2 regions of the Bradyrhizobium sp. OAE829 genome follow, and region 1 is predicted to be linked to the other one. Evidence: riboswitches for the same ligand, from Rfam matches in the RefSeq annotation. Region 1 holds a riboswitch; the other holds the start of a gene.
The links. Region 1 has a riboswitch for cobalamin ahead of metE (5-methyltetrahydropteroyltriglutamate--homocysteine S-methyltransferase). Riboswitches for the same ligand answer to the same signal wherever they lie in the genome.

Region 2: it holds a riboswitch for cobalamin, as region 1 does, so the genes downstream of both, ABIE49_RS18500 (TonB-dependent receptor) here and metE (5-methyltetrahydropteroyltriglutamate--homocysteine S-methyltransferase) in region 1, are expected to answer to the same signal.

Annotation. Positions count from the first base shown of each region.
Region 1 is NZ_JBEPOE010000001.1:5,504,001-5,507,839, reverse strand. Features, by position in the region: gene prpC (bifunctional 2-methylcitrate synthase/citrate synthase) at 1-594, shown strand, start outside; gene prpB (methylisocitrate lyase) at 605-1,561, shown strand; cobalamin riboswitch at 1,558-1,758, shown strand; gene metE (5-methyltetrahydropteroyltriglutamate--homocysteine S-methyltransferase) at 1,867-3,839, shown strand, end outside.
Region 2 is NZ_JBEPOE010000001.1:3,767,353-3,771,191, reverse strand. Features, by position in the region: gene ABIE49_RS18500 (TonB-dependent receptor) at 1-1,593, opposite strand, end outside; cobalamin riboswitch at 1,708-1,907, opposite strand; gene ABIE49_RS18495 (FecCD family ABC transporter permease) at 2,042-3,085, shown strand; gene ABIE49_RS18490 (ABC transporter ATP-binding protein) at 3,082-3,839, shown strand, end outside.

The DNA of each region.
Region 1 (3,839 bases):
TTCAACGCCTCGACCTTCACCGCGCGCTCGATCGCAGGCACCGGCGCCGACATCTATTCGGCGATCACCGGCGCCGTCGGCGCGCTACGCGGGCCGAAACATGGCGGCGCCAATGAGGTCGCGTTCGAGGTACAGAAACGTTACGCCGATCCCGACGAGGCCGAGGCTGACATCCGCCGCCGGATCGCGGCCAGGGAAGTCGTGATCGGCTTCGGTCATCCCGTCTATACGATCGCCGATCCCCGCAACAAGGTGATCAAGCAGGTCGCCCGTCAGCTCAGCGCCGAGGGCGGCAGTACGCGCATGTATGAGATCGCCGACCGCATCGAGGCTGTCATGTCCGAGACCAAGCGGATGTTCGCCAACCTCGACTGGTTCAGCGCAGTTTCCTACCACGCGATGGGCGTGCCGACCGCAATGTTCACGCCTTTGTTCGTGATTTCGCGCACCTCGGGCTGGGCGGCGCATGTGATCGAACAACGGATCGACAGCAAGATCATCCGCCCCGCAGCCAATTATGTCGGCCCTGACAACCGCGCCTTCGTCCCGCTGGAGGCGCGCGACCTGCCGCCTTCGTCCGTGCGCGCCGCATAAGGAGACATGGATGCCCTATCTCGTTGCATCTGATCTTCCGCATCAGACCGCAGGCCGCCGTTTTCGCGCGCTGCTGCAGCGCCCCGGCATCCTGAGGCTGCCGGGCACCCATAACGGCATGTCGGCGCTGCAGGCCAGGGCCGCAGGCTTTGAAGCCCTCTATCTGTCGGGCGCCGCGATGACGGCGTCGATGGGCTTGCCCGACCTTGGCATCATCACCGTCGACGAGGTCGCGTTCTTCATCCGCCAGGTCGCCCGCGCAGCCGGACTGCCGCTGCTGGTTGACGGCGACACCGGTTATGGCGAGGCGCTCAACGTCATGCACATGGTGCGCGTGTTCGAGGAAGCCGGCGCCGGTGCTGTTCATATCGAGGATCAATTGCTGCCCAAGAAATGCGGCCATCTCAACGACAAGAAGCTGGCCGATGCCCATGACATGGCCGCCAAGGTTGCCGCCGCCGCGAAGGCGCGCCGCGATCTTGTCGTGATCGCGCGCACGGATGCGGTTTCCAGCGAAGGCCTGGACGGTGCGGTTGCCCGCGCTAAATTGTACATGGAGGCCGGAGCCGACGCGATATTCCCCGAAGCGCTCAACACCGCCGAGATGTTTCGCGCCTTCGCCAAGCGTATGCCCGGCGTGCCGCTGCTTGCGAATATGACTGAGTTCGGCAAGACGCCATTTTTTACCGCGCTCGAATTCGAGCAGATGGGCTATGCGATGGTGATCTGGCCGGTGTCATCGCTGCGCGTCGCCAACAAGGCGCAAGAACAACTCTATGCCGCGATCGCGCGCGACGGCGGAACGCACAACATGATCGAGTGGATGCAGACCCGCGCTGAGCTTTATGACACGATCAAGTTGCACGAATACGAGGCACTCGATCGTTCCATCGTCCGGACCATCCTCCCCGAGGGGATGCCGCAACGCGAAAATGATGCGTTGACTGCCATGCACACTTGTCGATAAACCGGAGCCGTCGTGGTTCTTCGGGATGGTTTTCCCGAAGCTAAGAGGGAAGCCGGTGTGAAGCCGGAGCTGCCCCCGCAACTGTAAGCGGCGAGCCGCTGTCCAACAAAGTCACTGAGACCCGCGAAGGTTTTGGGAAGACCGGACAGGAGCATTGACCCGCGAGCCAGGAGACCTGCCTCGACAACATAAACGTCCTCGGGCGGGGTGTCCCGGTGGTGCGGTTGCGATTCCGCGCGCCTCCTGACGCCTGGAATCCAGACGTGTCACTTCGGCCTTTGCCCCCAACTTTTGGGGTTAAGCCAATGACTGCTTCGACAAATTCTACTTCTTCACTCCCTGTCGCCTCGCTCGGCACGCCGCGCATCGGCCCGCGCCGCGAGCTCAAAATGGCGTTGGAGAGTTTCTGGTCCGGCAAGTCCAGCGAGCAGGCGCTGCGTGAGACGGCGCTCGGGCTTCGCGCCGCAAACTGGGCGCGTCAGAAATTGCTCGGCGTCACGATCATCCCGTCCAACGACTTCTCAATGTACGACCAGGTTCTCGACACCAGCGTGATGGTCGGCGCCATACCGGAAGTGTACGGCTGGAAAGGCGGCGAGGTCTCGCTTGCCACCTATTTCGCGATGGCACGCGGCGCACAGGGCGGCGGCCATGGCGCAAGTTGCGGACATGCCCATCACGAACACGGATCGTCGCATGGCGCCCCGGCGCAGGAAATGACCAAATGGTTCGACACCAACTACCACTATATGGTGCCGGAGTTCAAAAAGGGACAGACGTTCAAGCTTTCCTCGCGCAAACCGATCGAGGAGTATGAGGAAGCAAGGAGCCTCGGCTATCACACACGACCGGTTCTGGTCGGTCCGGTCACCTTCCTCAAGCTCGGCAAGAGCTCGGACCCGACGCTTGATCCGATGTCGCTGCTCGATGCGTTGCTTCCGGTTTATGTCGAAGTCCTGCAGGAGCTGGCAAAGCGAGGCGCCGAATGGGTGCAGCTCGATGAACCCTGCCTGGTGCTCGATCTGAACGATACCGCCCGGCAGGCGCTGCAGCGCGCCTATTCGACGTTTGCAAAGGCAGTCCCCTCGCTCAAGATCATGCTGACGACATATTTCGGCGAGATCGGCGATAACCTGACCACCGCATTGGCACTCCCCGTTGCCGGGCTCCATCTCGATCTCGTTCGCGCCCCGGACCAGTTGAAGAATGTCATCACCGGCGCTTCGAAAAATCTGATCATCTCGCTCGGCGCCATCGATGGACGCAACGTCTGGCGGGCGAATCTATCCGCCACGCTTGAACGGCTCAAACCGACGATCGCCGAGCTTGGACCCGGCCGGGTCCAGATCGCGCCGTCATGCTCGCTGCTCCACGTCCCGATTGACCTCGAACTGGAAACCGATCTCGATGCCGACGTGAAAAGCTGGCTTGCGTTCTCGGTGCAGAAGATCAGGGAACTTGCCGTGCTCGGCCAGGCACTCGCCGGCAACCGCGACAAGGTCGCCGACGCGCTGGCCGCGTCGGAAGCGGCAGCCGTCGCCCGCGAGACATCGCCGAAGATTCACAATGCGAGCGTTGCCAAGCGCATGGCCGCAATCGACGAAAAGATGCGGCAACGCAACAACGTTTTCGCCGAACGGGCCCCCGTGCAGCGATCGCGGTTCGGATTGCCGTCATTTCCCACCACAACGATCGGTTCCTTTCCCCAAACAGCCGAGGTTCGCAATGCGCGGGCGGCACACGGCAAAGGCGCGATGAGCGACGCGCAGTACGAGCAATTCCTGAAGGAGGAAACGGCGCGCGCCGTTCGCTGGCAGGAAGAGATCGGACTAGATGTCCTCGTGCATGGCGAGTTCGAACGTAACGACATGGTGCAGTATTTCGGCGAGCAATTGTCAGGCTTCACCTTTACCAAGCATGGCTGGGTGCAGTCCTACGGTTCGCGTTACGTCCGCCCGCCGATCCTGTTTGGTGACGTGTCCCGTCCCGAGCCCATGACAGTCGAGTGGTGGCGCTACGCGCAGTCCCTGACCAAAAAGCCGATGAAGGCGATGCTCACCGGACCGGTGACCATCCTGAACTGGTCGTTTGTGCGCAACGACATCCCGCGCAGCCAGACCTGCCGGCAGATCGCACTCGCGATCAGGGACGAAGTCACCGACCTCGAAAAGGTCGGGGCGAAAATGATCCAGATCGACGAAGCAGCCTTGCGTGAGGGTTTGCCGTTGAGGAAGTCGCAATGGAACACTTACCTCGACTGGGCCGTGGAAAGCTTCCG
Region 2 (3,839 bases), 1.7 Mb from region 1:
GCGGGCGGCCCGGCCGAATACCGAGACGATATTGTTGAAGCGATGTTCGAGGCCGACATGCAGCGCGTGCTGGACTTCGCTGCTATCCAGCGGAAGGTTCTGAGCGCCGCACGTAAAGAACAGGGCGCAGTTCGGCGGATCGTTAAGACGGTCCCGCGCACTCAGGCTGGTGTTCTGGATTCGCGCGCCGTACGAGAAATCCGTTGTCGGCAACAGCCCAAGGGTTTGCTGCCAATAGCCGGCAATCGTTCGCTGCGACAGATCATAAGTATGGATCGGCGGCGTGCCCTTAAATTCCGGCCGCTCCTGGTGGAACGTCGCATCGTAATAATCGATGCCCGTCAGGATCGAAGAGGGTAGCCCGAAGATTACGTTCTTGACGCTCAATCGAGGCGTCAGGGACCATGTCTGCAGATGGCTGTCGACGTAACTGTTGGCGAAGGGATTGAAGAACGCGCCTTGTTGCTTTTTATCCCGCACACCGCCATCGATGATGAGATCGACGCCGTTCCACAGGGTTTTGGTGAAGCCGGCGGTGGCGCTGGCGCCCTGCTGGTTGCCGTAGTCGAGCGGCGTGGCGGCGCCGCGGCGGTTGGTGACGAGCTCGTTGAGACCAATGGATGGATCGACCAGCCGGCCGCCCGGTAAGCCGAGCTTCTGATCGTCGCCGGTAACGGTTACGAAGGCGGTGAGGCCGGGCGTGGTGTAGTTGAGGTTGCCGACCCCCTTGCGCTGGTCGAGCGCATTGTTGACGCGGTAGCCGTCGGACTTGATGCCGTTACCGTAGAACGATGTCGACCACGGACCAAAATTGGTCGCGGCCGAGACCGAGGCCATGCGCTGATTGAAGGACCCGACGCCGGCTTCGCCGCGGATCGCGACCGGCGGGCCGCCGACGCCGTTTTTAAGCACGATGTTGATGACGCCGCCGACGGCATTGTCGCCGTACAGCACCGCGCCGCTGTTGCCGCGGGTGATTTCGATGCGCTCGATCGAATCGCGCGGAATGGTCGAAAAATCGACGCCGGCCATGTCGATGTCGTTGAGCCTTCGGCCGTTGATCAGCACCAGGGTATTGGAGGTCGCAAACGCACCGAATCCGCGCAGATCGACGCTGGTCTTCGCGCCGTTGACGCCGCCAAACAGGCTGGTCAGTTGCACGCCCGGTGTTTGCGCGATGATTTCCTGCAAGGTCTGCGCGGGTGAATGCGCGATTTCCTCAGCCGTGATGACGGTCGCCGATGTTCCGACGATGCCGGCGAATTGCCGGACCGGCGCTCCACCGCCGCCCAGGCCATCGCCTTGCGACGCGACGTTGGAGCCGGTCCCCGGCGCAGGGTTCCGATTGCTTGACGGCCTCGGGTTCGGCGCGACGACGCGGCGCGTACCCGAGCCTTGATCGGTAGCAGGCTTGGCGCGGGTCCGGTTCTGGTCGCCGGGCGGGTTGACCTCGATCGCCGGCAATTGATCGGCGGCCGCGGCGGTCTGCTGGGCCTGCGCGCCGGAAATGCCGAGCGCCATGATCGGCGCCAGAAAGCTGGATGCCAGCAAAAGATGGCGGCGCCGCTTGGCGACTGGGGTGGTGGAAGACATGGTTCAGGCCTCGGTATGACGTCAGTGGCACGTCACAGCGAACCAAGTCCCACCATCGTGCTGCAAACAGCTCTGGTGAAACTAATGCCTGTACTCCCCGACCGACATCTTCGCGTGTGACCACGGCTGACGGCAGGTCTCCTGGCTTGCGGGTCGTTACCTTTCGTCGCCTTCCCAGGACCGAGAATCCCAGTGGCGTAGGACGAAAGATTCACCGCTTACAGTTGCGGGGGCAGCCGCGGAATTGGGGGACTGTCCCCGCACCGCATTCCCTTTTGATCCCCAAAACGGGAACCGTCGAAAATTATGGTAGAAGTTTGTCAAAGATAGAGTCAATCCCATCAGGCGCCGCCTGCGGTCCTCACTGGACGAGTGCGTCTTTTATGTCGCATGAGCAGTACCGTTCGAACGCGTAGTGCGGTACGGGCTGACCGTCCGGGGACGATCGATGAGTGTTGAGACCATCATTGCTGCAAACGAGGAGGCCGCGCGGCGCCGGATTGGCGTGACGGCCGCGCTTGCCGGCCTCGTCGGGCTGCTCGTGCTGATCTCGCTCGGCATCGGGCCGGTGCGGCTGTCGCCGCTGGCGGTGATGGAAGCTCTGCTCGGCGGTGGCAGTGATGTGTCGCAGGTGATCGTGCGGGAAATCCGCCTGCCGCGGACCATTTTGGCGCTGGCGATCGGCGCCATCCTGGGAATGTCAGGCGCGTCGCTGCAGGGCCTGCTGCGCAATCCGCTGGCCTCGCCCTCGCTGTTCGGCGCGCCGCAATCGGCGGCCTTCGGCGCCGTGCTGGTGATCGCGCTGGGGTGGGCCGATGTGCGCTCCTATGCGCTGCCTGTCGTGGCGATCATGGCCGCTTTCGGATCGGTGTTCGTGCTCTTGACGATCGCCGGCCGCAATGCCGGGCTGCTGATCCTGATCCTGGCGGGTCTTGCGATTTCGAGTCTGGCGGGAGCGGCGACGGCGCTGGTGATGAACCTCTCCAGCAATCCCTTCGTGGTGCTGGAGATCGCGTTCTGGCTGCTCGGCTCGCTGGAGGATCGCAGTTTTCAGCACGTGATGCTGGCGCTGCCGTTCATCATCGCCGGTGGCATCATCCTGTTCAGCCAGCGCCATTCCTTTCGCGCGCTCAGCCTCGGTGAGGAAACCGCGCAGAGCCTCGGCGTCGATGTCGGGCGCCTGCGGCTGATCGTGATCGCCGGCGTGGCGCTCGGGGTCGGCGGCGCGGTGGCGGTCACCGGCACCATCGGCTTCATCGGCCTCGTCGCGCCGCACCTGATGCGGCCCCTGATCGGCCACGATCCGGCGCGGCTGCTGGTGCCGAGTGCGCTGGCAGGCTCGGCGCTGCTGCTCGCCGCCGACATCGCGGTGCGGATCATTCCCTCGACCAGCGACATCAAGGTCGGTGTGCTGACCTCGATCATCGGCGTGCCGTTCTTCCTCTATCTGATCGCGCGCGAACGCCGCGCGCTCGGGGGAGGCGTCGCATGAGCGAAGCCGCACTTCTCACCGCCCGCGGCGTGAACGTGACATTGGCTGGTCGCCATGTGCTCAGCGATGTCTCGCTGTCGCTGACCACGGGTCATCTGGTCGCTCTGGTCGGGCCGAACGGCGCCGGCAAAACCACGCTGCTGCGCGCGCTGTCGGGGCTGCTGCCGTCCCGCGGCGACATCCATATCGGCGGCGATGCGCTGACTGGTCTGCCGCTGCGCGAGCGCGCAAAACGCTTTGCCTATCTGCCGCAAGGCCACATCGTGCACTGGCCGCTGCCGGCGCGCGACATCGTGGCGCTCGGCCGTTATCCGCATGGCGCGACCGATCCGGCGCGGCTGTCGCCAAGGGATACTGAAGCCGTATTGCGTGCGATGCAGGCGGTCGACGTGGTGGAGTTCAGCGAACGCCGCGTCACCGAACTGTCCGGCGGCGAGCGCAGCCGCGTCGCGCTGGCGCGCGTGCTCGCGGTGGAGGCGCCGGTGATCTTGGCCGACGAGCCGACCGCTTCGCTCGACCCGCGCCACCAGATCGACGTGATGAAGAATTTGCGCGCCACCGCCGACAAGGGCGTGCTGGTCATCGTGGTGACGCACGACCTCGGCCTGGCCGCCCGATTCGCCGATCATGTGCTGGTTCTGAAGGAGGGCCGGCTGGTATCGCAGGGCGCGCCGGTGGAGGCGCTGTCGGAGCAGGTGATAGCCGACGTGTTCCGGATCAGCGCCTACCGCGCCGAATACCAGCGCGAGGCCGT